Regions from separate parts of the Bacillus sp. EB106-06-01-XG163 genome, predicted to be linked through region 3. Evidence: riboswitches for the same ligand, from Rfam matches in the RefSeq annotation. Region 3 holds a riboswitch; each other region holds the start of a gene.
The links. Region 3 has a riboswitch for S-adenosylmethionine ahead of AC3WTF_RS07105 (bifunctional homocysteine S-methyltransferase/methylenetetrahydrofolate reductase). Riboswitches for the same ligand answer to the same signal wherever they lie in the genome.
Positions count from the first base shown of each region.

Region 1: linked by a shared signal. The riboswitch ahead of metK (methionine adenosyltransferase) and the one ahead of AC3WTF_RS07105 (bifunctional homocysteine S-methyltransferase/methylenetetrahydrofolate reductase) in region 3 are both predicted to bind S-adenosylmethionine.
Region 2: linked by a shared signal. The riboswitch ahead of AC3WTF_RS01510 (phosphoadenylyl-sulfate reductase) and the one ahead of AC3WTF_RS07105 (bifunctional homocysteine S-methyltransferase/methylenetetrahydrofolate reductase) in region 3 are both predicted to bind S-adenosylmethionine.

Region 1 covers NZ_JBYTDS010000021.1:20,184-29,898, reverse strand. Annotated here, with positions in the region: gene AC3WTF_RS18535 (ABC transporter permease) at 1-528, opposite strand, end outside; gene AC3WTF_RS18530 (ABC transporter ATP-binding protein) at 503-1,285, opposite strand; gene AC3WTF_RS18525 (ABC transporter substrate-binding protein) at 1,297-2,301, opposite strand; gene AC3WTF_RS18520 (alpha/beta hydrolase family protein) at 2,440-3,213, shown strand; gene AC3WTF_RS18515 (DUF2584 domain-containing protein) at 3,271-3,513, shown strand; gene pckA (phosphoenolpyruvate carboxykinase (ATP)) at 3,556-5,139, opposite strand; SAM riboswitch class I at 5,337-5,476, shown strand; gene metK (methionine adenosyltransferase) at 5,646-6,848, shown strand; gene asnB (asparagine synthase (glutamine-hydrolyzing)) at 6,992-8,890, shown strand; gene alaP (alanine permease AlaP) at 9,093-9,715, shown strand, end outside.
Region 2 covers NZ_JBYTDS010000001.1:384,989-394,703, reverse strand. Annotated here, with positions in the region: gene carB (carbamoyl-phosphate synthase (glutamine-hydrolyzing) large subunit) at 1-2,532, shown strand, start outside; gene AC3WTF_RS01530 (dihydroorotate dehydrogenase electron transfer subunit) at 2,529-3,299, shown strand; gene AC3WTF_RS01525 (dihydroorotate dehydrogenase) at 3,299-4,234, shown strand; gene pyrF (orotidine-5'-phosphate decarboxylase) at 4,203-4,922, shown strand; gene pyrE (orotate phosphoribosyltransferase) at 4,919-5,551, shown strand; SAM riboswitch class I at 5,653-5,757, shown strand; gene AC3WTF_RS01510 (phosphoadenylyl-sulfate reductase) at 5,885-6,586, shown strand; gene cysP (sulfate permease) at 6,599-7,663, shown strand; gene sat (sulfate adenylyltransferase) at 7,712-8,860, shown strand; gene cysC (adenylyl-sulfate kinase) at 8,874-9,467, shown strand; gene cobA (uroporphyrinogen-III C-methyltransferase) at 9,592-9,715, shown strand, end outside.
Region 3 covers NZ_JBYTDS010000004.1:225,348-235,062, reverse strand. Annotated here, with positions in the region: gene pdxR (MocR-like pyridoxine biosynthesis transcription factor PdxR) at 1-867, shown strand, start outside; gene AC3WTF_RS07115 (pentapeptide repeat-containing protein) at 875-1,501, opposite strand; gene AC3WTF_RS07110 (GNAT family N-acetyltransferase) at 1,697-2,137, opposite strand; gene AC3WTF_RS07105 (bifunctional homocysteine S-methyltransferase/methylenetetrahydrofolate reductase) at 2,220-4,061, opposite strand; SAM riboswitch class I at 4,151-4,272, opposite strand; gene AC3WTF_RS07100 (YajQ family cyclic di-GMP-binding protein) at 4,373-4,864, opposite strand; gene AC3WTF_RS07095 (CvfB family protein) at 4,964-5,860, shown strand; gene AC3WTF_RS07090 (BMP family lipoprotein) at 6,031-7,008, shown strand; gene AC3WTF_RS07085 (methyl-accepting chemotaxis protein) at 7,005-8,654, shown strand; gene cypC (CYP152 family fatty-acid peroxygenase CypC) at 8,786-9,715, shown strand, end outside.

The sequences.
Region 1 (9,715 bases), on a different contig from region 3:
GGTTTTCATCACCTTAATATAGTTTTCATCCACTTCCTGAAAAGCCGTAAAGACGACGATTGTCGTGATAATGACACTGATGACTGCTCCCATGGCGACAATGCTTGTGAAATTCGGTCCGAGTGCCACGATGAGAATCGGTCCGAGTGCGACCTTCGGCATCGCGTTTAAAATGACGAGGTACGGGTCTAAAACCCGGGCGAGCCTGTTTGACCACCATAACAAAGCGGCGAGGCATGTGCCGAGGAGCGTGCCGAGCAAAAAGCCGAGAACGGTTTCTCCTAAGGTTACGCCGATGTGCGCCGCAAGGGATCCGTCCGCAATCTTTTCAACTAAAAGCCTGCAAACGGCGGAGGGTGAGCTGAAGATTAACGGATCGATCCAGCCCGCCCTGCTCGATATTTCCCATCCGGCAAAAAATACGATAAAAATGGCGGCCTGATACGCACGGATCCGGAGCTTTTCTTTTTGGTGTCTTTTCTTAAACTGCTGATGAAGCTGTTCAATCGTTCCGCTGCTGTTTTTCAAGGGAATTCAGCTCCTTCCATATGGTTTGAAACAGCGGCTGAAAGGCTGGATCCTGACGCGCGTCAAACGGATCTAAAGCCGCGAGCTCCTTAGGCACGGTGAATATTTGGTGGATGGTGCCCGGCTGATTCGAAAATAAATAGATCGTATCGCTCATGGCGATGGCTTCACCGATATCGTGGGTGACGAGCACGGCGGTTTTTTGAAAATCCTTTAATGTTCTGAAGACAAGGTTTTCCAAGGAAAGCTTCGTTTGAAAGTCCAGCGCGGAAAACGGTTCATCAAGGAGCAGCAGTCCCGGATCTGGCGCAAGAGTTCTGGCAAGTGCCGCCCGCTGCCGCATCCCGCCTGACAGCTCTTTCGGGTATTTCTTTTCAACGCCGATTAATCCGAGCTTAGGCAGAAGGCTGAGAACTTCAGCTCTTTTTTCTTCTGTTAATGTTTTTGAAATGTGTAAACCGAGCAGCACGTTTTCCTCAATTGATTTCCAAGGAAATAAATAATCCTGCTGAAGCATATAACCGATTTGGTGTTCTTTATGGTTCGGCACGCTTCCTTCAATCAGCACCCGGCCTTGCGCAGGAGTAATAAGGCCGGCCAGAATGGACAGGAGTGTTGTTTTTCCGCATCCGCTCGGTCCGAGAAAGGAGATGAAATCCCCTTTTTCAATCTGAAAATGTATATCTTTCACGGCGGTTGTCTTTTCTTTCAGCGAGAAATAAGTATGTGTTACATGATCCACATGTAAAAAAGACATTCATGTTCCTCCTATTGTTCTGAGGTGACTTTTTTGGCGATTTTTGTGTTGACGAGTTTGCTGTACGGAATGTGTTTCGGAAGCTCTCCGGCTTCATCCATAATAGATTGAAGCTGTTCCCATTCATCCTTTTGCAGAACTGGGTCTGCAGAGAATGACTTTTGTTTTTTATAGCGCTCTATTGATGTTTCGATAATGGCCGGATCGGTATCGGCAAATTCCTTCTGAATCGTTTTTGCGATGTCTTTGGCCGGATGGCTTTCCACCCATTGCTGGGCGCGATAGATGGCGCGGGTGAATTTTTCCGCCGTCTTTTCATTGGTTTTCAAATAACTTTCTTTTGCCATAAAGGTTGTGTATGGCATTTGGCCGGAAGCTTCTCCGAAGGATGCGACGATATGGCCGATGCCTTCTTTTTCAAATTGGGATGCCGTCGGTTCAAACAGCTGCACATAATCACCCGTTCCGGATGCGAATGCGTTGGAAATATTGGCGAAATCAATGTTTTGAACGAGGTTAATGTCTTTTTTCGGCTCTATGTGATTCTTTTTCAGGACGTACTCACCGGCCATTTGGGGCATGCCGCCTTTTCGCTGGCCGAGAAATGTTTTTCCTTTTAAATCGCTCCATTTGAATGATTTCTCATCCTTCCGTGACACGAGAAATGTGCCGTCCGTCTGCGTCAGCTGCGCGAAGTTGATGACCGGATCTTTTGCTCCCTGCGCCTCCACGTAAATGGATGTTTCAGAACCGACCAGCGCGATGTCTGACCCGTTTGACAAAAGCGATGTCATTGTTTTGTCTCCGCCCCATGTTGTTTGAAGTGACACTTGGAGCCCTTCTTTTTTAAAGAAACCTTTTGCTTCAGCGACATACAGAGGCGTATAGAAGATGGAGTGTGTGACTTCCGCCACCTTTACCTTTGTCAGACTTTCTTCCTGTCTGCAAGCCGGAAGAATGAGCAGGAAAAAGGCGCATATGACAAAAACGCAGCCCGTTTTGAGCCATTTGTTCACGGTGTAACCTCCTTGTTTTAAGCGTTAAAATAACCTTTTCTGCTTTACATATCGTATGATGGGTATAAAAAATGTGTGAGTGCCCATATTCACGTTGGGAAAGAATAAAAAAACTGATGATATAAGGAGGCCATTGTTTTGCTGGTAGAAAAGAAAAGGTTCCCGTCTCCGAGTCCGCATATCCGCCTCTTTGAGGTATGCTATGAGTCAGAAGGGCTGAAGGTAAAGGGGCTTCTTGCCGAGCCTGCGGCGCCGGGAACATATGACGGTTTTTTATATTTGCGCGGCGGCATAAAAAATGTCGGCATGGTACGCCCCGGAAGAATCGTTCAATTCGCTTCCCAAGGCTTTGTCGTGTTTGCGCCCTATTACAGAGGCAACCAGGGCGGCGAGGGAAATGAAGATTTTGCGGGAGAGGACAGAGAGGACGCGTTTTCTGCTTTCCGCCTGCTTCGGGAGCATCCGAACGTCAGAGAAGGGCGGGTGCATATTTTCGGTTTTTCCCGGGGCGGAATCATGGGGCTTTTGACCGCGATTGAAATGAGGCATCAAGCGGCTTCGCTCGTTTCATGGGGCGGTGTGAGCGATATGGTGCTTACTTATGAAGAGCGGAAGGATATGCGGCGGATGATGAAGCGGGTGATCGGAGGCACGCCGAAAAAGGTGCCGGATGAATACAGATGGCGTTCGCCGTTTGAAAACGCAGACCGCATTCAGGCCCCTGTGCTGCTCATCCATGGAGAGAATGATGAGAATGTTTCGATCGAACACGCCCGAATGATCGAGGACAAGCTGAAAGAGGCGGGGAAACCGGTGGAAACTTGGTATTACAGCGGTTTTACGCATTATTTTCCGCCGCAGGAAAACAGACGCATTGTCCGGCGGCTGGCGGAATGGATGAAGACACGGTAAGATGCCTGATTTATGATATGATAATAAAGAATAAGAGAATGAAAGGGGATTTTCATTTTGGGAATGCCTGTTGAATTTAATACCATGATTGTGACAAAAGGCAATGAAAAACGGATAGAGGAAAATATCTTTTTATTGGAGAAAGAGGGCTACCGCGTCTATCCTCTTGATATTCCGATGGACGTGCGCAAAACGAAAACCGGCGAGAAATCCGGCACCGGCGAGGTCCAAAAGCTCGAATGGGCGAACGGCCGGACAAGCATTACATACAGACTCACGTCGCTCCATTCGACAAACTGAAAAAACAAAAGCCGAGGGCATAAATGCCCTTGGCTTTTTTGATTACACGAGAGGTCCGCCGGCTTTGGCAATCGAGTCCGCATGGGAAAACTTTTTAAAGTTTTCTTTAAACTCATTGGCCAAAAACAGCGCTTTTTCGTTGTATGCTTGTTTATCGCTCCATGTGTTTTCAGGCTGAAGAACTTCATCCGGAACGCCCGGAACATGAACGGGACTGCGCAGGCCGAAAATGCTGTCTGCCGTCATCTCAGTCTGGTTCAGTCTGCCTTCAATAGCGGCCTTGACCATCGCTCTTGTATACGAAAGTTTCATCCGTTCTCCGACTCCGTACCCTCCGCCGGTCCAGCCTGTGTTGACCAGGAAGACTTGAACGCCGTGTTCGTCGATTTTATGCCCGAGCATTTCGGCATATACATGCGCCGGAAGCGGAAGGAACGGTGAACCGAAGCACGTCGAGAAAGTCGTTTGCGGAGATGTCACGCCGCGCTCGGTTCCCGCGAGTTTACTGGTGTACCCGCTTAAGAAGTGATACATCGCCTGTTCCTTCGTCAGTTTGCTGATCGGAGGGAGCACACCGAATGCGTCCGCCGTTAAAAAGACGATCGCCTGCGGATGGCCGGCAATGCTCGGCTGCACGATATTGCCGATCATCTCAATCGGATATGCGGCTCTTGTGTTTTCCGTGTAGAAGGAATTGTCGTAATCCGCTTCACCCGTTTTTTCATCAAGCACGACATTCTCAAGAACAGACCCGAAGCGGATCGCACGAAAAATCTGCGGTTCTTTTTCCTCGCTCAGATTGATACATTTAGCGTAACATCCGCCTTCAATGTTGAAAACGCCGGAATCTGACCAGCCGTGCTCGTCATCGCCGATCAGTTTGCGGTCCGCATCGGCTGAAAGCGTCGTTTTCCCTGTGCCGGAAAGGCCGAAAAACAGGGCGACATCGCCTTTTTCACCGACATTGGCTGAGCAGTGCATCGGCAGTATATCCTGCTGCGGAAGCAGGAAGTTCATAATGGAGAATATTGATTTTTTCATTTCTCCGGCGTATTCGGTGCCGCCGATTAAAATGACGCGCTTTTCGAAAGAGACAATGATAAATGTTTCCGAATGCGTGCCGTCCGTCTCCGGATCTGCTTTAAAATGCGGAGCTGAGAGAATGGTGAAAGGCTGCGCTTGCGTGTCTCTTTCATCCGTCTCCGGTCTGATAAACAGCTGGCGCGCGAATAAATTGTGCCACGCAAATTCATTTACGACCGTAATCGGGAGTCTGTATTTTTCATCCGCTCCCGCGAATCCTTCAAACACAAACAGTTCATCCCGCTGTTTTAAGTAGCTGACGACTTTGGCGTACAGCTTTTCAAACGCCTCTTCAGAAATGGGCTGATTCACCGCGCCCCAATCAATTTGATTTTCTGTGCTTTGTTCACGGACGATAAATTTATCTTTAGGTGACCGGCCTGTATATGCGCCGGTGGTGGCGCGTACGGCGCCCGTTGATGTCAGCGTTCCTTCATTTCGGCTGATCACTTTTTCGGTAAGTTTTGGAGCCGATAAATTATGATGCACATTCGGACTTGCAAGTAATGCTTGAAGATCTGCGGTTAAATCAACTAATTTCATAAAAACCTTCCTTTGCCGGTTTATTTGTATTTCGCTGAATGTGGAATTAGTATAACATATATCTGAAAATAGTCTATACTATTTGCGGTTTTTTGTTTGTGTTTTTCCATTGCTTCCCGAAATAAAGGCGCGTAATCGCTTTATTTCATATTGACACTTTCCGCCCTTTTACGATAAGATATTTCATTGAGCGGATACTCTTATCCCGAGCTGGCGGAGGGACAGGCCCGATGAAGCCCAGCAACCGGTTTCTCTGTAAAAAAGCAGGTGAAAACACTGTGGGAAACCAAGGTGCTAACCTGATGCAAGGTTTAATATTTTCCTTGAGCGATAAGAGTGAAAGGCACACAGACCAAACCCTTTCCTCGAGTGGAAAAGGTTTTTTTATTTCATAAAATATGCCAATTAACATTCTCTGATATAGTATGACATTGTATTAAGAGGGAGCGAGTTCCGTATCATATGAAAAGGTCTTGCAAAAGATCTTTTTTCAGGAGGAAAAGTGAATGAGTAAAAACCGTCGACTATTTACATCTGAATCTGTTACTGAGGGTCATCCGGACAAAATCTGTGACCAAATTTCTGACAGTATCTTAGATGAGATTTTAAAAAATGACCCGAACGCGCGCGTGGCCTGCGAAACATCTGTAACGACAGGACTTGTGCTGGTAAGCGGAGAGATTACTACATCAACATACGTTGACATTCCGAAAACAGTCCGTGAAACGATTAAAGAAATCGGCTACACACGCGCCAAATATGGATTTGATGCGGAGACTTGCGCTGTTTTAACATCAATTGATGAACAGTCTGCGGATATCGCAATGGGTGTCGATCAGGCTCTTGAAGCGCGTGAAGGCACAATGAGCGATGCTGAAATCGAAGCAATCGGAGCGGGAGACCAAGGCCTGATGTTCGGTTATGCGTGTAACGAAACGAAAGAGCTTATGCCGCTTCCGATCTCTTTGGCGCATAAATTAGCCCGCCGTTTGAGCGAAGTCCGCAAAGAAGACATTCTTCCGTACCTTCGCCCTGACGGCAAAACGCAAGTTACCGTTGAATATGATGAAAACAACAAGCCGGTCCGCATCGACGCGATCGTCATTTCAACTCAGCACCACCCGGAAATTACGCTTGAGCAGATTCAGCGCAATCTGAAAGAGCATGTCATTAATCCTGTCGTGCCTGAGGAACTGATCGATGAAGAAACAAAATACTTCATCAACCCTACGGGACGTTTCGTAATCGGCGGACCTCAAGGTGATGCGGGTCTGACCGGCCGTAAAATCATCGTTGACACATACGGCGGATATGCACGCCACGGCGGCGGCGCATTCTCCGGTAAGGATGCGACGAAGGTAGACCGTTCTGCGGCATACGCTGCGAGATACGTAGCGAAAAACATCGTGGCAGCAGGTCTTGCTGATTCTTGTGAAGTGCAGCTTGCATACGCAATCGGCGTGGCACAGCCTGTTTCTATTTCCATCAATACATTTGATACAGGAAAAGCTTCTGAAGAAAAACTGATCGAAGTCGTACGGAATAACTTCGACCTGAGACCTGCCGGCATTATTAAAATGCTTGATCTGCGCCGCCCGATCTATAAGCAGACAGCTGCTTACGGCCACTTCGGACGTCATGATGTGGATCTTCCTTGGGAGCGTACTGACAAGGCGGATGCGCTTCGCAAAGAAGCACTAGGAGAATAATTTTATAGCCGCTTACTTAAGCGGCTTTCCCTTTTTGTAGATGCTGCCATGCTTATTTTTTACATAGCGTGAAACCAATGGCGTAACAAAGCGTCTATAAAAAGGGGGTCCAATTAGAAAATTACACTTATGGAGGCTATACTATGTGTGGATTTGTCGGTGTTTTTAATAAGCATCCATTAACTCAAACCGCAGATCAAGAAGAGCTAATCAAACAAATGAACCAAATGATCGTTCACCGCGGTCCTGACAGCGATGGGTATTATCATGACGAGCACGTCGGATTCGGCTTCAGACGGCTCAGTATTATTGACGTAGAAAACGGCGGACAGCCTTTATCATATGAAGACGAAAAATATTGGATCATTTTTAACGGCGAAATCTATAACTACATTGAATTGAGAGAAGAGCTTGAAGCGAAAGGCTACACTTTCAATACAGATTCCGATACCGAAGTGCTCCTTGCGACATACCGTCATTATAAAGAAGAAGCTGCTTCAAAGCTTCGCGGAATGTTTGCGTTTTTAATCTGGAACAAAGCTGACCGCGTCATGTACGGCGCGAGAGACCCGTTCGGCATTAAACCGCTGTATTACACAACCATCGGGGATAAAGTATATTTTGCATCTGAAAGAAAAAGTTTAATGGCCGCTCAAAACGGCATTGATCTTGATACAGCTTCTTTACAGCAATATATGTCTTTCCAATTCGTTCCTGAACCGAGCACGCTTGACGCTGAAGTGAAAAAAGTTGAGCCGGGCAGCCAGTTTACGATCCGCCCGGAAGGCGACATCGCGTTTAAAACATATTTCAAAGCGAACTTTAAGCCTGTTCAGTCTGATGAAGATAAATTGGTGAAAGAAGTCAGAGACGCAATCTTTGACTCTGTCAAAGTTCACATGAGAAGTGACGTTCCTGTCGGTTCGTTTCTATCCGGCGGTATCGACTCTTCTTTTATCGTCTCAGTTGCGAAAGAATTTCACCCGAGCCTCAAAACATTTTCCGTCGGTTTTGAGCAGCAGGGCTTCAGTGAGGTTGACGTAGCGAAGGAAACGGCTGCCGCGCTCGGGATTGAAAACATCAGCAAAGTCATTTCTCCTGAGGAGTATATGAACGAGCTTCCGAAAATCGTCTGGCACTTTGATGACCCGCTTGCAGATCCGGCGGCGATTCCTTTGTACTTTGTCGCGAAAGAAGCGAAAAAACATGTAACGGTCGCGTTATCCGGGGAAGGCGCGGACGAGCTGTTCGGCGGGTACAATATTTACCGCGAACCGCTTTCGCTTAAACCGTTTGAACGCATTCCGTCCGGTCTGAAAAAAATGCTTCTTCATGTGGCGTCCGTCATACCTGAAGGAATGAGAGGGAAAAGCCTCTTAGTCCGCGGCTGCACACCGCTTGAGGAGCGTTATATCGGTAATGCGAAGATTTTTGAAGAGCCCGTGAAAAAACAGCTGCTCAAACATTACAATCCAGAGCTTTCATACCGTGATGTCACGAAGCCGTACTTTACGGAAAGCCGTTCATACAGCGACATTAATAAAATGCAGTACGTTGACATCCATACGTGGATGCGCGGCGACATCCTGTTAAAGGCTGACAAAATGACGATGGCCAACTCTTTGGAACTGCGCGTGCCGTTCCTTGATAAAGTCGTGTTTGACGTGGCTTCTAAAATTCCGGATGAACTGAAAACGAAAAACGGCACGACGAAATACCTTCTGCGCAAAGCTGCTGAAGGGGTAGTGCCTGATCATGTGCTTAACCGCAAAAAACTCGGCTTCCCTGTGCCGATCCGCCACTGGCTGAAAAATGAGATGAACGAATGGGTTCGCAACATCATTCGTGAAAGTGAAACAGATGCTTATATTGAAAAGGATTATGTCCTTCAGCTTCTGGAAGATCATTGTGCCGACAGAGCGGACAACAGCCGCAAAATCTGGACCGTCCTGATCTTCATGATCTGGCACAGCATCAATGTTGAAAAAAGACTGGTGCCGGAAGAGCTGAATCATCAGCCGAAAGAAGTCATTTTCGTTTAATCCAAAAGGCTTTCGATGTTATCGAAAGCCTTTTTTCTATTGTTTTTTGTAAACCGTCTATTCCGCTCTGTTTTCGACAAAGTATTACGCAATATTCAGAAAAAGGTTATAATAGGACTAATCGGGTAGATTCCGGAAAGTGTTTTCTGGCTATTTCGTCTCGGTTTGTGTTTCTTTGTCAAAATCAGGGGGAGGGAGAGTTATGCAAAACAAAGAAAAAACGCTTCACCGCGGCTTGGAAGAGCGGCATATCTCGCTTATGTCGTTGGGCGCCGCGATAGGAGTCGGGCTGTTTCTCGGGTCGGCTTCTGCCATAAAGCTTGCCGGGCCGGGGATTTTAGCCGCTTACGCCTGCAGCGGGCTGATTATGTTTTTTATTATGCGGGCATTAGGGGAAATGGCGATTCAAAAGCCTGTAGCCGGCTCATTCAGCCGGTATGCCAGAGATTACCTCGGTCCGCTTGCCGGGTTTTTAACAGGCTGGAATTATTGGTTTTTATGGGTTGTTACCTGCATGGCGGAAATCACCGCGGTCGGCATTTATATGGGCTACTGGTTCCCTGACGTGCCGTCATGGATCTGGGCGCTTTGTGCACTCGTCATTATGACGGCTGTCAACTTTCTGGCGGTCAAAGCGTACGGTGAGCTTGAATTCTGGTTTGCGCTCATTAAAGTCTTGGCGATTCTGTCAATGATCGCGATCGGTCTGGTGATGATCGTATTCGGTCTCGGAAACGGAGGCGTTGCGCTCGGAATCAGCAATTTATGGAGCCACGGCGGCTTTTTCCCGAATGGGATTAAAGGGGTGCTGCTGTCGCTTCAAAT
Region 2 (9,715 bases), on a different contig from region 3:
ATCGTCGTCTGCAACATGGAAAATATCGATCCGGTCGGCATCCATACGGGTGACAGCATCGTCGTTGCCCCGAGCCAGACTTTGAGCGACCGGGAATATCAGCTTTTGCGCAATGTTTCATTAAAGCTGATCCGCGCGCTCGGCATTGAAGGCGGCTGTAATGTTCAGCTCGCGCTCGATCCCGACAGCTTCCAATATTACATTATCGAAGTGAATCCGAGGGTGAGCCGCTCATCTGCCCTCGCCTCAAAAGCGACGGGTTACCCGATCGCAAAGCTTGCGGCGAAAATCGCAGTCGGGCTTTCTCTTGATGAAATGATGAATCCCGTAACGGGAAAAACATATGCGGCTTTTGAGCCCGCGCTTGACTATGTCGTTTCTAAAATCCCGCGCTGGCCGTTCGACAAATTTGAGTCGGCAAACCGCAGGCTCGGGACGCAAATGAAAGCCACCGGAGAGGTCATGGCCATTGGACGCACCCTTGAAGAATCGCTGTTAAAGGCGGTCCGCTCATTGGAAGCCGATGTCTATCACCTGGAACTGAAGGATGCGGAAGAGATTTCTGACGGGCTTTTGGAAAAACGGATCAGAAAGGCCGGGGATGAACGCTTGTTTTATCTTGCTGAAGCGTTCAGAAGAGGCTATACAGTGGAGCAGCTTCATGAATTTTCCGCAATTGACGTATTCTTTTTGCACAAGCTCTGTAAGCTGGTCGCTTTTGAAACAGAGCTGAAAGCGGAAAAAGGCAGCCTCGCCGTCCTTCAGACAGCGAAGGAACTCGGTTTCTCCGACAAATATATCAGCCGGGAATGGAATATGCCGGAACAAGAGCTGTATCAAATGCGAAAAGAAGCAGACATCAAGCCTGTATATAAAATGGTGGATACATGTGCGGCGGAATTCGAATCAGAAACCCCGTACTTTTACAGCACATATGAGGAAGAGAACGAGTCTGAGGTTACATCAAGAAAAAGCGTCGTCGTCCTCGGTTCCGGCCCGATCCGTATCGGACAGGGCGTCGAATTTGACTATGCGACCGTTCATTCTGTCTGGGCGATCAAGCAGGCAGGCTATGAAGCGATTATTATCAACAACAACCCTGAGACGGTGTCCACTGATTTCAGCATATCAGACAAACTGTATTTTGAACCGCTGACGGTAGAAGATGTCATGCACATCATCGATTTGGAACAGCCGGAAGGCGTTGTCGTCCAATTCGGCGGTCAGACGGCGATCAATCTTGCGGAAGAATTGAGCGCCCGCGGCGTCAAAATCCTCGGCACATCACTTGAAGATTTAGACCGTGCGGAAGACCGGGATAAGTTTGAGCAGGCGCTTGAGGCGCTGAATGTGCCGCAGCCGCTCGGAAAAACCGCCGTGTCGGTGAACGAAGCGGTCAAAATTGCCGCATCCATCGGCTATCCGGTACTTGTCCGCCCTTCGTATGTGCTTGGCGGCCGGGCGATGGAAATCGTCTATCACGAAGAAGAGCTGCTTCACTATATGAAAAATGCGGTCAAAATCAACCCGCAGCATCCGGTGTTAATCGACCGTTATCTGACGGGGAAAGAAATCGAAGTCGATGCCGTATCTGACGGCGAAACAGTCGTTATTCCGGGAATTATGGAGCATATCGAGCGGGCCGGCGTCCATTCAGGGGATTCAATCGCCGTCTATCCGCCTCAGTCTTTAAGCGAAGACATTAAGAAAAAAATCGAACAATACACTGTAGCCTTGGCAAAAGGCCTTAACATCATCGGGTTGCTGAACATCCAGTTCGTACTGTCGCAAGGTGAAGTGTATGTGCTTGAGGTAAATCCGCGGTCAAGCAGAACCGTGCCGTTCTTAAGCAAAATCACAAAGATTCCGATGGCGAATCTGGCGACAAAGGTCATTCTCGGCCAAAAGCTTGCTGATTTCGGCTATCAAGAGGGGCTGCAGCCTGAACAGCAGGGGGTGTTCGTGAAAGCGCCTGTCTTCTCATTCGCGAAGCTGAGAAGAGTAGATATTACGTTAGGCCCTGAAATGAAGTCGACGGGAGAGGTCATGGGCAAAGATTCAACCCTGGAAAAAGCGCTCTATAAAGCGCTGATTGCTTCTGGCATTCAAATCCCGAACTACGGCTCAGTGCTGTTGACTGTTGCCGATAAAGATAAAGAAGAAGGACTGCTGATCGCGAAGCGGTTCCACGCCATCGGCTATAAAATCTTGGCGACGGAAGGAACGGCGGCTTATTTGAAAGACGCTCAGATTCCGGCTCAAGTCGTCGGGAAAATCGGCGAAGAAGGGAAAAATCTGCTCGATGTGATCAGAAACGGCGAAGCGCAATTTGTCATCAATACGCTGACAAAGGGCAAACAGCCGGCCAGAGACGGCTTCAGAATCCGCCGCGAATCCGTTGAGAACGGAGTCGCCTGCCTGACATCTTTAGATACGGCCGAAGCCATTTTGCGGGTATTGGAAAGCATGACATTCCGGGCGGATCATATGCCTGCATCCGAAACCAATCAAAAGGCGGCAGCCACGATATGAAAAAAGCGCATTTGACTGTTCAATCCAACTTAGAAATTGCCGACCGGATTTATAAGATGGTGCTGAAAGGAGAGCTTGTCCGGCACCTTACCGAGCCGGGTCAATTTCTACATCTGAAGGTGAGTGACGCGGTCACGCCGCTATTAAGAAGACCGCTCAGCATTGCGGACGTCGATTTCGCCGCGAATGAAGTATCCGTTATCTACAGAGCTGACGGTGAGGGAACGCGTCTTTTGTCCGAGAAAAAAGAGGGCGACAGGATAGACGTTCTCGGCCCTCTCGGCAACGGATTCCCCGTCCGGCGGATTGAACCCGGCAAAACCGCGCTGTTAGTCGGAGGCGGAGTGGGGGTTCCGCCTTTGCAGGAACTGTCAAAGCGCCTGACGGAAAAAGGAGTAAACGTCATTCATGTGCTTGGATTTCAATCAGCAAAGGATGTTTTTTACGAACAGGAATGTCGTGCGTACGGAGACACCTATGTGGCGACGGCTGACGGCACATATGGAGAGAAAGGGTTTGTCACCGATGTCATCCGTGAAAAGCAGCTCGAATTCGATGTCCTGCTAAGCTGCGGACCGACACCGATGCTGAAAGCTCTGAAGCAGCAGTACGGCCATAAAGAGGTTTATCTTTCGATGGAAGAGCGGATGGGCTGCGGCATCGGAGCCTGCTTCGCCTGCGTGTGCCGCACGGGTGAAAGCGATACATCCTATGTAAAGGTCTGCCTTGACGGGCCGGTATTTAAAGCTGAGGAGGTGGCGCTGTAATGTTAGAGGTGAATCTGCCGGGTCTCCAATTGAAAAACCCGATCATCCCCGCTTCCGGATGTTTCGGTTTCGGGAAAGAATATGCCGGATTTTACGATTTATCATGCCTCGGAGGCATTATGATTAAAGCAACGACGAACGAAGCCCGCTTCGGAAATCCGACGCCGAGAGTGGCGGAGACAAGCGCGGGAATGCTGAATGCCATCGGTCTGCAAAATCCCGGCCTTGAGCATGTGCTCAATCATGAGCTGCCTTGGCTCGAACAATTTGACACGCCGATTATCGCAAATGTCGCCGGTTCTCAGGTGGACGACTATAAAGAAGTGGCCGAGCACATCAGCCAAGCGCCGAATGTGCATGCGCTTGAGCTTAACATTTCATGTCCGAATGTCAAAACGGGGGGGATTGCTTTTGGTACTGATCCCGTCATGGCGGCCGAACTGACAAAAGCGGTGAAAGAAGTTTCCGCAGTGCCTGTGTATGTGAAGCTTTCGCCTAATGTCGCAAACATAACCGAAATTGCCAAAGCGATTGAAGCGGCCGGTGCTGACGGTCTGACGATGATTAATACACTCATCGGGATGAGGCTCGATCTCAAGACGGGACGGCCGATCTTAGCAAATAAAACGGGCGGACTGTCAGGCCCGGCGATCAAACCGGTCGCCATCCGGATGGTATACGAAGTCAGCCAGGCCGTTCAAATCCCGATTATCGGGATGGGCGGCGTTCAGACCGCAGAGGATGCATTAGAATTTCTTCTTGCGGGAGCGAGTGCGGTTGCCGTCGGCACGGCAAACTTCGTCAATCCGTTCGTCTGCCCGGAAATCATAGAACAGCTCCCCAGTGTACTGCGCCAACACGGCTTTCAATCTGTAAGTGAATGCATCGGAAGGAGCTGGAAACATGAAAAACAACCTGCCCATCATCGCGCTTGATTTTGCATCAGGGGAAGAGACTTTAACGTTTTTAGACTTGTTTGAAAAGGAAAGGCTTTTTGTCAAAACGGGGATGGAACTTTTTTATCAGGAAGGCCCCGCCATCATTCACCAATTAAAAGAACGGAACTGTGATATATTTTTAGATTTAAAGCTTCATGATATCCCGACTACGGTCAATAAAGCGATGAAGCGGCTGGCCGGCCTCGGCGTTGATCTCGTCAATGTGCATGCGGCAGGGGGCGCACGCATGATGCGCGCGGCCCTTGAGGGACTTGAAGAAGGCACGCCGGCAGGCAGAAAACGCCCGTCTTTAATCGCGGTGACTCAGCTGACCAGCACTTCAGAGCAGGTGGCGAAGGAAGAGCTTCTGCTGCATAAGCCGCTGTTAGAAACGGTCGTGCATTACGGCAAAATGGCGGAAGAGTGCGGGCTGGACGGAGTGGTATGTTCGGTGCATGAAACAAAAGCCATTTATGAAGCGGTCCGGCCTTCATTTCTGACAGTCACACCGGGCATCCGCACGGCCAGTGACGCAGCTGACGATCAAGTCCGGACGGCGACTCCGTCATTTGCGAAAAAAAACGGTTCGTCAGCCATCGTCGTGGGCCGCTCAATTACAAAAGCGGAAAACCCCGTTGAAGCATATGAAGCAATTAAACTGGAATGGGAGGGCGTTCGCCGATGAAACAGGCTATCGCAAAACATCTATTACACATTGAAGCTGTCTTTTTACGCCCGAATGAGCCGTTTACGTGGGCGAGCGGCATTTTATCACCGATCTATTGTGACAACCGTCTGACATTGTCGTATCCAAAAGTGAGAAATGATGTGGCGGACGGGCTCGGCAAACTGCTGAAAGAGCATTTCCCCGAGGCGGAGATGATCGCGGGCACTGCAACGGCGGGCATTCCGCATGCTGCGCTTCTCGCAGACCATACAGGCGCGCCGATGTGCTACGTCAGAAGCAAACCGAAAGCGCACGGCAAAGGAAATCAAATAGAAGGCGCCATTAAGAAAGGACAAAAAACAGTCGTGATTGAAGACTTGATTTCTACCGGGGGCAGCGTGCTTGAAGCTGCAGCGGCCCTTCAAAGAGAGGGCGCGGAAGTCCTCGGCGTCATTTCCATTTTTACATACGGACTGCCGAAAGCAAAAGAAGCCTTTAAAAAAGCGGGTCTTCCTTATTACTCGTTAACGGATTATGACACGCTGATTGAAGTCGCGCTTGAAAACGGTACGATTCATTCAGATGACATTGAGAAACTGAAATCATGGAAACAGAATCCCGAGTCAAAAGATTGGTTTAAAAAATAATGACAATAAAAACAGGCCTCAGGGCCTGTTTTATTATTCCTATCAAAAAACTCGGGTTGACTTCTGTTAGAATTGTGCTAAAATTTAGTACAAATCTAAAAAGCTTATCAAGAGCGGCTGAGGGACTGGACCGATGACGCCCGGCAACCTGCGTGTCATGCAAGGTGCCGCATCCAGAAAAATGCACAGCATTTTGAAGATAAGGGCTATACCGGGTCACTGTCTTTCATTCCGCTGGATTGAAAGTTTTTTATATGAAAAAAAGATTGAGGGATAAGACAACCGGCAGAAAACAACAGCTGTTTGATTGTCTCCGGGAGGAGGAAAGGAAAAATGCTAACGTATGACACATGGGAAGAGCCGGCGATTACATTTCCGGAAGACGATTCCTATAAAGGCGCGCTGTCCGTTTTAAAATGGGCATACGGCCACTACGGAGACCAGCTTGTTTACGCGTGCAGCTTCGGGATTGAAGGCATCGTCCTGATCGATTTAATTTCTAAAGTAAAGAAAGACGCGGAAATCGTGTTTCTCGATACGGGTCTTCACTTTAAAGAAACATATGAAACGATCGAAAAAGTGAAAGAGCGTTACCCGGGACTGAACATTATCCTGAAAAAGCCCAGCCTTACTCTTGAAGAACAGGCCGAGGCTCACGGAGATAAACTGTGGGAAAGAGAACCGAACCAGTGCTGCTACATCAGAAAAATTCTGCCGTTAAGAGAAGCGCTCGCGGGGCATCCGGCATGGCTGTCCGGCCTTCGCCGGGATCAAGGGCCGAGCCGGGCGAATACGAATTTCCTGAATAAAGACGACAAGTTTCAATCGATTAAAGTATGCCCGCTGATCCATTGGACATGGAAAGACATCTGGAGATATACTTCCAAGCATGAGCTGGATTACAATATCCTCCACGATCAGGGGTATCCTAGCATCGGCTGTGAACCGTGCACTTCACCTGCGTTTACCGCGGAAGATTTGCGGAGCGGCAGATGGAACGGCATGGCGAAAACAGAATGCGGACTGCATGAATAAAGGAGCTGCACGATGGAATTAGCCGCTATTTTATTCTGCCTGTTTTTTGCCATGAATATCGGAGCAAGCGGAGCCGCGGCTTCAATGGGAGTCGCTTATGGGTCCGGCGCCGTTAAAAAGAAAACGTATGCGCTGATCATCTGCGCGGCCGGAGTCCTGTCAGGGGCGGTTATCGGCGGCGGTGAAGTCGTTAAGACGATCAGCGGCGGAATCATTCCCGAACAAACCATTACGCTCACCATTGTCTGCATTATTATCGGATCGGCGGCGCTATCATTATTCACGGCGAATGTGCTCGGCATTCCGCTGTCGACGAGTGAGGTCACTGTCGGGGCGATTGTCGGTGTCGGCGTCGCGTACAGAGTATTGTTTTTACAGCATCTTTTGGTCATCGTGATTTTTTGGGTGCTTGTACCGTTTGTCGCGTTCTGTTTCACGTTTCTCGTCTCGAAGGTATTCAGTTCTCTGAATATTCGAGTCATTTCGAGTCGGAAACAGAAGATTTTGGGGATTGTGCTGCTGATTGCGGGGTTTTGGGAAGCTTTTTCAGCCGGAATGAACAATGTCGCAAATGCGGTGGGCCCTTTGGTTGCTGCGGGCGTGCTCAGCGTGTCCAAAGGAACGCTGTACGGAGGCATCTTTGTCGCTCTCGGCGCTCTGCTTTTAGGACGCAAAGTGCTTGAAACCAACGGGAAAAAGATTACGAGATTTTCAGCCGGAGAAGGCATACTGCTTTCAGGAACCGGCGCGGGGCTTGTCATTATCAGTTCCGTCTTCGGTCTGCCGGTCCCATTGGCGCAAGTCACATCATCATCAATTATCGGTATCGGAATGGCCAAAAACGGGCCGAACGTTTTTCATAAAGAAGTCGTGAAAACGATGCTCAAAGTATGGGTCGTTTCACCGTTTTTGTCACTGTCGATTTCGTATTTGCTTGTCTCCCTGCTGTTAAAAGGAGATTACTATTCCATCTTTATGATGGCCAGCGTGCTTTTGGCAGCTGGCGGAGCCGCCAGTCTGATGAAAGCCATCCGAAAAGAGAAACGCTCTGTCCATGAACAAGGCGGAGGCATTTAACTATTAATCTGAGTTTATTTATCTGTTAACTGGGAGGAATCATGTATTATGAGTTTAGCACCGCACGGAGGAACATTAATTAATCGGGTAAATGAGCAGTATGATCTTACATCCGTCCAAAAAGAAATTGAGCTTGATTTGATTTCGTTCGCTGATTTAGAGCTGATCGGGATCGGGGGGTACAGCCCGATTGAAGGATTTTTCACAGAAAAAGATTACGTGTCAGTCGTTGAAAATATGCGTCTGGCATCCGGGGTTGTCTGGTCCCTGCCGATCACGCTTCCGGTCGATTCAGAAAAAGCGGCTGAGCTTGCCGTCGGCGACACGGTGAAACTGACTTACGGCGGAGAAACATACGGCGTAGTCGACATCGAAGATATTTATACGCCGGATAAACAAAAAGAAGCCGTTCACGTATATAAAACCGATGATGCCGCGCATCCGGGCGTGAAAAAATTATTTTCACGCGGCGATACGTATGTCGGCGGGCCGATCACATTAGTTAAAAAAGCGTCAAAGCAGTTTCCCGAGTTTACATTTGAACCTGCCGATACAAGACGAAGCTTCGAAGAAAAGGGCTGGAAAACCATTGTCGGTTTCCAAACGAGAAATCCGGTCCACCGCGCCCACGAATATATCCAAAAAACCGCGCTTGAGACGGTTGACGGCCTGTTTTTGAACCCGCTCGTCGGTGAAACAAAATCAGATGACATTCCGGCGGATGTCAGAATGGAAAGCTACCAGGTGCTGCTCGATCATTATTATCCGAAAGACCGCGTGTTCCTCGGCGTGTTTTTGGCGGCTATGCGGTATGCGGGGCCGAGAGAAGCCATTTTCCACGCGCTTGTCCGCAAAAACTACGGCTGCACGCATTTTATCGTCGGCCGCGATCATGCCGGCGTCGGTGATTACTACGGCACATATGAAGCGCAAGAGCTGTTTGATCAATTTACAGCGGATGAACTCGGGATTACACCGATGAAATTCGAGCACAGCTTCTTCTGCCAGAAATGCGGCAACATGGGAACGGCCAAAACATGCCCGCATGACAGAGAAGACCACGTCATTCTGTCAGGAACAAAGGTCAGAGAAATGCTGCGAAGCGGCGTCATGCCGCCGGCGGAATTCAGCCGTCCTGAAGTTGTCGAGGTGTTGATTAAAGGGCTGAAAACGAAAGAAGAAGCAGGCGTTTCTTAAGGAGGAAAATAGAGTGACAAATCGTGATATCGTGTGGCATGAAGCCTCAATAACGAAAGAAGAATACCAGCAGAAAAACAAGCATAAAAGCTCTATCCTCTGGCTGACGGGCTTAAGCGGTTCAGGGAAATCCACGATTGCAAACGCCGCAGCGCGCGAGCTGTTTGAACAAGGCTATCAAGTCATCGTGCTTGATGGTGATAACATCCGCCACGGCTTAAACAAGGACTTGGGTTTTTCCGATGATGACCGCAAGGAAAATATACGCCGCATCGGGGAAGTGGCGAAGCTTTTCGTTCAGCAGGGAACCATCGTCATCACGGCTTTTATTTCTCCGTTCCGTGAGGACAGAGATCAGGTGAGAGAGCTTGTGGCGGAGGGCGAATTTAATGAAATCTATGTTAAATGCGACCTCGATATATGTGAAAAGCGCGATCCGAAAGGTTTATATAAAAAAGCAAGAAATGGTGAAATTCCGTTCTTTACGGGGATCGACTCACCGTATGAAGAGCCGAAAGCGCCTGAGCTCGTACTTGATTCAGGCAAATGTGAACGCGAAGAATGCACCGGAAGACTGGTTGACTTTGTGAAAAACAGCTTAGCATAATAGGTCCAAAAAGGCCGCGCAATCAGCCGGATATCCCCCGAAATGGCGGGATATGGTAAAATAGCTGAAGTGCGGCCTCGCGGCTGTTCTGGGAAGATTTCAAAACGGATCGGGGAGACATGCTATGGGGAAAGTATTTATCGTTGGAGCCGGTCCGGGAGATCCGGACTTATTAACGGTGAAGGCAATGAAAGCCATACAGAAAGCGGACGTTATATTATATGACAGATTGGTAAGCAAAGAGATTT
Region 3 (9,715 bases):
GCGCTTCAGCTCATTTCAATCGGGCTGCTAAAACCAAACTCTGTCATGCTGACTGAAAACCCGTCGTATCTCCATTCCCTGCGTGTGTTTCAATCAGCGGGCGTCAGGCTTAAGGGAGTGCCGATGGATGGGAGCGGAATCAAAACGGATCATCTTCCTGCTTACCGGCGGCAATACGAAGCAGGGCTGCTGTACACCATTCCGTCATTCCATAATCCGACAGGAACGGTGATGTCACTCAAGCGGAGGAAGGAACTCATCGTCCTCGCAAGAAATCACCGCCTGCCTGTCATTGAAGATGACGCATACGGTGATTTATGGATCGATAAAGAACCGCCGCCTCCGTTAAAATCCATGGACGGTGAGGGGAATGTGCTGTATATCGGCACGCTGTCAAAAACCGTAAGCCCGGGTCTGCGCATCGGATGGGTCGTCGCCCCTGAGCCGGTTGCAGACAGGCTCGCCGATATTAAAATGCAGACGGATTACGGCTCCAGTGCTTTATCTCAATGGGCGGCATGTCAATGGCTGTCAAGCGGCCGCTATGAAGCGCGCCTTTTGCGTCTCAGAAAGGAACTCAAAATCAGAAGAGATGCGGCATTGCGTTCTCTTGAAAGATACGCGGGAGATATTGCGGAGTGGCGTGTGCCGGAGGGGGGCTTTTATATTTGGGTCACTTTTCATCAAGCAATCGCCGTTCAGACGCTTTTCACCCGTGCCTTGGAGGCCGGCGTGCTGATCAATCCGGGAGCTCTCTATCTTCCCGAAGACCGGCAAAGCCTGCGTCTTTCCTATTCATACGCATCCTTACCGGACTTGGAAAAAGGCATTCAAACGATAGCGGACATCGCCCGCCGTTTCGTTTAATAAAAGCTCACGTCACAATGGCTCCGAGCGCTTCTGCGAATGTAACGGCATGCGCCGGAGAGATGCGGCATCCTTTCAGCTTCTCAAGTGAGACGTGCAGATGATCAAATGTGCACGTGCTGATATCCATATTAAAAAGAGACGTGCCGATGAAGTTTGCACCGTTCAAATCACAGGCGTCAAGATCTGTGTATTCAAGAACGGCATCATTCCACTCGCTTTCTGTAAGAGCGCACGTGTCAAACCGGACATGCTTCATATTGGAATAGCTGAAGGAGCTGTAATTTGCGAGGCAGTCTTCAAACCGTACATGACGCATGGCGGAATCCGCCAGATTCAAGCCGAGAATTTTTGAATGCTGAAACGCCGTTCTATGGATGATGCTTCCGCTGAAATCAGCGTTTGAGACATCACATTTGTCAAACAGGACATCCGTACATTCCATATGTCTGAAAGAGACATCCGTAAAAACGGTGTTTCTGAAAATGACTTTTTCGGCGCGCAGGCCGTCCAGTTTGCTGTTTACGACGGCGTTTTCTATGACGACTTCTTTTATGAGGTCGTCCTGAAGCGCTTCTGTGAAAGAAAGCACCGGCAATTCTTTCGGGATTTTCGGTTTTTGGATCGTATTCATCTCATACTTCCTTTTCTGAATTAATAGCTGAAAACGGCAATTGACAGATATCGTTCTGCCTGCCATCCTTGCTGTTGTGTAATGTACAAAGGGTATTAAAAAAGCGGGAGGGCGTCAATAGTACCGTATATAAAAGCAGGCGTGACATTCAAGGTAATGCCCTTAGAGACATGTCCCCAAGGGCATTTGTCTGTTTCAGGCGAGTTCTTTATACATGATCACATGCGGGCCGATGCCGGGTATGTCAAAGGGGCTGCCCGTGCTTTTCCAGCCGAGCTTTTCGTAATATCCCTTTACGTGACATCTGGCGTTGCACCAGACAAGCGCCGCCCCCATATCTGCCAGTTTTCGTTCTGCATAGGCGATTAACGTGCTTCCCGCTTTTTGCGTCCGGTATTCCTCAAGCGTCGCCATGCCGCGCAGCTGATAGGCGGGCGCTGCCTGTAAAGCCTGCTGGTTCTGCGGGTAGAAAGAAGCGATGCTGATCAATGTCCCGTCGTAAAAACCTCCGAGATGAAAGGCTCCTTTGACGCTGTCCTGATCATATTTACAATCCTCAATCGTCTGATGGGGGCGCAGCACGCTGTGTCTGATCGCGTATGTGTCTTCTGCGGTGATGGGTTTTACTTCAACCATGAAAAAATCCTCCTTTGCTTGATTCTTTTTCTGTATCGTACCATGAAAAAGCCGCCTGTCATATCAGGCGGCCTCTTCCGCGTCAATGCAAATATACATCAGCCCGCTTTTCATCCTTTTGCTTAATATAAGCTGCAAGCTCTGACGTCAAATCAGAACGGAGAAACGGGGTGATTAAATAAATTCCGTTAAACAGTTCGCACGCCGTGTCGAGAAGCGACTTGGCGATGGCGAGGCCTTCGGCTTTCTGCTTCCGCTTGTCTTCGCCGGCGAGCGCCATTTTTTCGCGGATGCTGTCTGACAGCTTAATGCCCGGGATTTCATGATGGATGAACTCTGCGTTGCGGCTGCTCGTTAACGGCATGATTCCGATATACACCGGTGTTTTGAGATGCTTCGTTTCATGATGAATGTCAATGAGCTGCTGCTCCGAGTAGACAGGCTGGGACACGAAGTAGTCAGCTCCGCACTCGATTTTTTTCTCCAGCCGTTTTACTGCTTTATCGAGATGGCGGACATTCGGATTAAATGCTCCGGCTACGGAAAAGTTCGTTTTCTTGCCGAGCGGTTTCCCTGATAAAGAAATGCCCTCGTTGAATTGTTTAATCAGCCTGATCAAGTCAAAGGACGTTAAATCATAGACGGAGGTAGCCCCCGGAAAGTCGCCGATTTTTGAAGGATCACCCGTGATGGCTAAAATGTCGGTGAGCCCGAGCGTATCCAGCCCCATTAAATGTGACTGAAGGCCGATGATGTTGCGGTCTCTGCATGTAATGTGAACGAGAGAACGGATATCAAGGCGCTCTTTCAGCAATGAACCGCAGGCGGCATTGCTGATCCGCGGTGTCGCCAATGAATTGTCGGCGAGCGTCAGCGCTTCTATGCCGGTTTCTTTTAATTCAGCCGCCGCTTGCAGAAATTTGTCAAAATTCAATTTTTTCGGCGGATCAAGCTCTACGATAATTGACCGTTTTTGAGCGGCGATTTCGTTTAAACCCGGCTCGGTCCGTTCGTTGCGGACTGAGATGACTTCTTCTTCCCGTCTGATTTTCACTTCTTTATCAGTGACGGGAGAAAGTCCTTGGACCGCTTCAGCCATGGCTCTGATATGGTTTGGCGTCGTACCGCAGCAGCCGCCGATAATGCGCGCGCCCTGAGTGCGGAACTGTACGGCGCTCTCCCGGAAATAGGCATCGTCCGTATCATAAACAAGCCGGCCTTCTTCTAAAGACGGAAGGCTGCTGTTCGGATAGACCGATAAATAAGCGTCACGGAAAATCGGCACTTCGGTGAGCGCTTCAATCATGTGGTACGGGCCGAGCCGGCAATTGATTCCCGTTATGTCAGCGCCGAGATCGGCAATGGACCTGAGGGCTTCCCGAAGCGGCGTTCCGTCCTGCAGCACGCCCTGTTCGTGCATGGATACGTTCAGCATAATCGGAAGTTCCGTTTCTTTTCTCGCGATCTTCAGCACTTCACGCGCCTCTTCTAAATCATAGTATGTTTCCAGAAGCAGACCGTCCGGCTCTTCGTGCAGCAATAAATAAAGCTGCTCCCGAAAGCTGCGTTTAATCTCCTCCAGGCTGTAGGCGTTTTTGTTAAAGGTGCGGATGCCGCCCATCGTTCCCAATACATAAGCGCCGTCTGAGGAAGCGCGCGCGATTCTGACCGCCTCCTGATTGATTTTTTTCGTTTCGTCCTCAAGTCCGTATCTTGAGAGCTTAATAAAATTCGCGCCGTACGTATTTGTCTGGATGATGTCTGCCCCGGCTTCCACGTAAGCCTTATGTATCCGCTTGATCTCTTCGGGCTTTGATACGTTCAGTTCCTCAAAACATCTGTCAATGCCGTAGGAATAGAGGAGAGTGCCCATCGCGCCGTCTCCGATTAAAATCCGTTCTTTTAAGTCTTGTAATAGTCCCATTGTTTGCCTCCTTCGTCACATTCAGCAAGGAAAAAAGAGAAATAAAAAAAGTCTTCTTAAGAAGAAGACTTTGTAATCATTTGTCTCTCTTCTTATCTTCCAAGCTGTTTTTAGCTTGCTGGATTTAGCACCTTGGTCATGGTTTGGGTAAACCACTACACCGGTTGCTGAAGCGTCGTCGGGCCAGTCCCTCGGCTTCTCTTGATAAGAACGTTCATGTAATTGTCATGGGTTTCCAAAACTTAACTGTGAAAATCCCTTTCTCCAAATTTACCGAAAATAGAGACAATAATCAATAGGAATCACATAATTTATCTAAAATTAATAAATTGAACGTCAATCGGCAGGTCTGCTCCGCGGACGGCTGCAATAATCTGCTGCAGATCATCTTTATTTTTTCCGGTGACGCGCACTTGGTCGTCCTGAATCTGCGACTTGACCTTCAAGCCGGAGTTTTTAATCACCGCGTTGATTTTTTTGGCGTTGTCTTTATCAATGCCCTGTACAAGCTTCGCACGCTGGCGCACCGTGCCTCCCGATGCATTTTCGATTTTGCCGTATTCAATGTTTTTCGTCGGCACGTCCCGTTTGATCAGCTTGCCGCTCAGCACATCTTTGAGCTGATTCAGTTTAAACTCGTCATCAGAAATCAGGACAAGTTCTTCCTTTTCTAAAGTTACATCGCTTTTCGATCCTTTAAAGTCATAGCGCGTGCCGATTTCTTTCAGCGTCATCTGAATCGCATTCTGCACTTCGGGAAATTCAACTTTGGATACAATATCAAAAGAACTTTCTTTTGCCATGAGAAAACCTCCTATAACATTTCACTTATGAGTTGATTATAGTAGAATAAAGAGAAATGTCCAACAGCATAAAGCATGAATTTATGCATATTGGAAAAAATGAGAAAAACATCAGCCTCATACGGGCGAATCAGGAAGGACGATAACATGAGACCAGGGCAGCAGCTCACGCTTAGTATAGATCACCAAACCGATTTCGGTTATTTTTTAACCGACGGCGAGGATACGGTTCTTTTACATAACAGTGAAATCACAGAGGATATCGAAGACAGAGATGAAGTGGACGTATTTATTTACGTCGATCATCAGGAAAGACTCGCGGCGACGATGAAAAAGCCGCTCATCAGCTTTTATGACTACGGATGGGTGGAAGTGACGGACGCTGTGGAAGATATGGGCGTATTCGTCGACGTCGGTCTGTCAAAAGACGCGCTCGTCGCAACGGAGCACCTGCCTCCGTACAAATCCGTCTGGCCGCAAAAAGGAGACAGACTGTATTGCATGCTGAAGGTGACAAGCCGCGGGCGCATGTTTGCCAAGCCGGCGCCTGAAGATATCATCAGTGAATTATTTACGGATGCAGAGGAAGACGTCATGAATAAAGACCTGACGGGCACGGTGTACAGACTGATTGCATCAGGCTCTTTTCTGATTACCGATGAAGGTATCCGCGCGTTTATTCACCCTTCAGAAAGAAAAGAAGAGCCGAGACTCGGCAGCCGCGTGACAGGGCGTGTCATCGAGGTGAAGGAAGACGGCTCCGTCAACATGTCACTGCTGCCGAGAAAGCAGGATGCGCTTTCGGTTGACGCGGAAGAGATTCTGACCTATCTGAGATCAAGAAACGGCGCGATGCCTTACGGAGACAAAAGCCATCCTGACGATATCCGCGAACGGTTTCATTTAAGCAAAGCCGCCTTTAAGCGGGCGCTCGGGCATCTGATGAAAAACGGCAAGGTCTATCAGGAAGACGGCTGGACATACGAAAAACAATAAATTTTCTGCAAAAACATCGGTGAACCAAAACCGATGTTTTTTATTTTCTCAAAAGCTCCTATACCCTCATTTGTTTAACATCCTGCCGAACATACATATTTTATTGAAATAAAATATTCTGACATCCGAACCGATATATAACTGTAGAAAAAAACAAAAGGAGAGTTTTAATGAGAAAAATGGCGATATTTGCGGCTGTACTGCTGCTTGCGCTCAGCACGGCGGGATGTGCCGGCAAATCTGAGGAAACAGCGGCCGAAAAAACGAAAACAATCGGCATCATGCTGACAGACAACGGCCTCGGCGACCAATCATTTAATGATTCAGGCTTTCAAGGTTTGATGAAAGCGAGAGACGAGCTCGGCATCACATTTGACTATAGGGAAATAAAAGACACCGGTACATACGAAAAAGGACTGACCCAGCTTGTCCGGGAAGGCAATGACCTTGTTGTGGGGCTCGGTTACAGCATGCAGGCGGATTTAGAAAAGGTCGCTAAAAAATATCCAAAGCAGCGGTTTGTGCTGATTGATTCCGTATCAGACCTGGATAATGTCACCTCCGTCACGTTTAAAGAGGATGAAGGAAGCTTCTTAGCCGGAGCGCTGGCGGCCATGACGAGCAAAACCGGCACAATCGGATTTATCGGCGGTTCAGATGCCGACGTCATTAAACGGTTTAAAAAAGGCTATCTGAAAGGCGCGGAATCAGTCAAACCGAGAATCCGCGTGCTGTCGGACATCAGCGGTACGTTTGATGATGATAAGCTCGGGAAGGGCATCGCCCAAAACATGATCCGAAAAAAAGCCGATGTCCTGTTTACGGCGGCCGGCTTCACGGGTGTCGGCGCACTGAAAGAAGCGGAGGCGCAAAAAGTATACGCCATCGGTGTTGACAGCGATCAATATTACACCGCCGAGCACGCCGTTATCTCTTCTTTAGTGAAAAACGTCGACCATGTCATCTATGAATTGGCGAAAGATTTAAAAGACAACAAGGAGATCAAAAGCGGAGAGATCGTTTACGGACTGAAGGAAAACGGCATGGACTTAGCTAAGATCAGAGTTGTCAAAAACGCAGGCGGGCTGACGAAAAAGATCACGGATATGAAAAACAGTCTGATTGAAAAAGGAGGCGATCTGAAGTGACATTACGGACAAGGCTGCTCGTTAACGCAGCCGTTACGATGATTTGCTTCGCCGCCGTCATCGGCTTTACCATCGTAAACATGATGAAGATTCAGGCTTCAAATGAAGATGAAGTGGACGCGCTGTTAAACGTTCAGGAAGCAAAAGCTGACCTTAATACGTTAAAAGAAAGCATCACCGGCTATTCCTATACGCTCGCAGACGCCCAGAAAGAAGATGTGCGAAGCTATATGAAAAGCAGCTCAGACAAACTGGCGGCGCTCAAAAAAACGATGACGGACGGTGCAGACAAAGCCGCTTATGACAAACTCGCCAAAAAATACGAATCATGGCAGGCGGAGGCGGACGCTGCTCTTGATTCGAAAAGCCCGGCTGAAGCGACAAGGACGGCGGCCCGCATCAACGGTCTTCTGAATGATATTTATATGCTGAATCTGAAAAGCCGGGATCACTATGAAGACATGCAGAAGCAGACGGCTGACCAGATTCAGTTTATCGTTTACAGCGCAGCCGTGCTGACCATCGTGATACTTGCCGTCACCGTCATATCTTCCATCAGGCTGACGAAGAGAATTGCAGGGCCGATCCGCCGCATGGCTGAAAATGCCCGTCGTATTGCAGGAGGGGACCTTGCTGTTGAAATGCTTGATTATAAAGGGAAGGACGAACTGAAAGAGCTGAATGACTCATTCGGAATGATGGCTGAACAGCTCCGCACCTTAATTCAGGCGATCGGAGAGGTCGGCCGTGAAGTCGAGACTTTCGCGGAAGGTTTGACGAAGGAAAACCAGACGCTGAAGGACATGACCGAGCAGGTATCCGTGTCGACGGAAGAAATGGCGCAAGGCTCCCAAACCATTTCAGAAGATCTGCAGCATGCGGTGCAATTCATTGAACAAATGGATGAACATTCAAAGGCGAACGCCGAACGTTCAAAACAAACGACGAGAAGCAGCGAAGAGACGATTGCGGCGGTGGCTGCGGGGCGCGGTGCTTTAGCCGAGACCAAGCAAGCCATTGATAAAAGCAATGAGACATCAAAAGAGATTTCCGAAGCCGCCGATCTCTTCATAGAGCATGCGGCAGGCATCAGTATGATGGCGCAGACCGTTTCTGACATTGCGGGCCAGACCAATCTGCTGTCATTAAACGCCGCAATCGAGGCGGCCAGAGCAGGCGAGGCCGGAAAAGGATTTGCCGTCGTTGCCGAGGAGATACGGAAGCTCGCAGACGGATCAGCCAAAGCGACCGCGCAGATTTTCGATATGGTAAAGCAAATTGAAGACGGCATCACGTCTATTACCGGAGCTGTCACGACCGGCGTCGCTTTAGCGGACAGACAGCAGGAGCTGATGGAGAAAACGTCAGAATCATTCGTCCATATTGAACAAAAAGCCGCCCATATTAAAGCGGAGCTTACTCAATTGGACGGACGGATCATCGAATCGAAACAGCTTGGTGAGCAAGTGCTGCATCATGCCGAAAGCATCAGCGCCGTTATTCAGGAAACGGCTGCGGGAAGCGAAGAGATTTCTGCCTCCGCGCTTGAGCAGCTGTCTTCTTTTCATAAAATGGCGGAAAGCGTCGATAATCTGGTGAGCCTGACAGAGCGGTTAAACGATCAGGTCCGCCGGTTTACTTTGTAACGGGCTTATGCCCGCCCCTGATTTTTGCAGCCTGACATGAGTAACTTCTGAATGAAACACAAATACTGAATATACTTGTGTTTATATTTATTCTTTTTCGTGAAAGGTGAAAAAAGATGGGAGGAATCGGGATGAATGAACAAATTCCGCATGATAAGGGTCTTGATAATAGTCTGGCTTTATTACGCGATGGATATGTATTTGTGAAAAACAGAGCGGAGAATTATCGCTCGGATGTGTTTCGCGCCCGTTTATTAGGGAAGACATTCATTTGTATGAGCGGAGCGGAAGCCGCAAAGCTTTTTTATGACACAGAACGATTTCAGCGGGAGCATGCCCTCCCCAAACGGGTGCAGAAAACGTTATTCGGAACAGGGGCAATCCAGTCAATGGACGGTGAACGGCATAAGCACAGGAAGCTTCTATTTATGTCGCTGATGACGCCGCCCCGGCAAAAACGGCTTGCGGAAGCGGTGGCAAAACAGTGGAAAGCATCTGCGGAAAAGTGGGAGGGTTCAAACCGAATTGTCCTTTTTGATGAAGCGAAGAAAGTGCTGTGCCGGGCTGCCTGTGAGTGGGCCGGCGTCCCGCTGAAAGACTCAGAAGTGAAAGAGCGGGCGGAGGATTTCACCGATATGGTAGACGCATTCGGCGCTGTCGGACCGCGTCATTGGAAAGGCAGAAGGGCGAGGCTGAAAACGGAGAAATGGATAGAGGAGGTCATTGAGGATGTGCGGTCCGGCAAGCTGCAAACGCCGGAGTGCTCAGCCTTGTATGAAATGGCTTTTCATACAGAACTTGACGGGAACAGACTTGATTCTCACATGGCTGCTGTTGAGCTGATTAATGTTCTGCGCCCGATTGCCGCCATTTCTTACTTCATTACGTTTTCAGCTCTTGCATTGCATGATTACCCTGAATATCGGGGCAAACTGGGATCGAGAGATGATCAGGAGGCTGAAAGATTTGCACATGAAGTTCGGCGGTATTACCCGTTTGCCCCGTTTTTAGGAGCCGTTGTGAAAAAAGATTTCGTATGGAAGAACTGTGAGTTTAAAAAG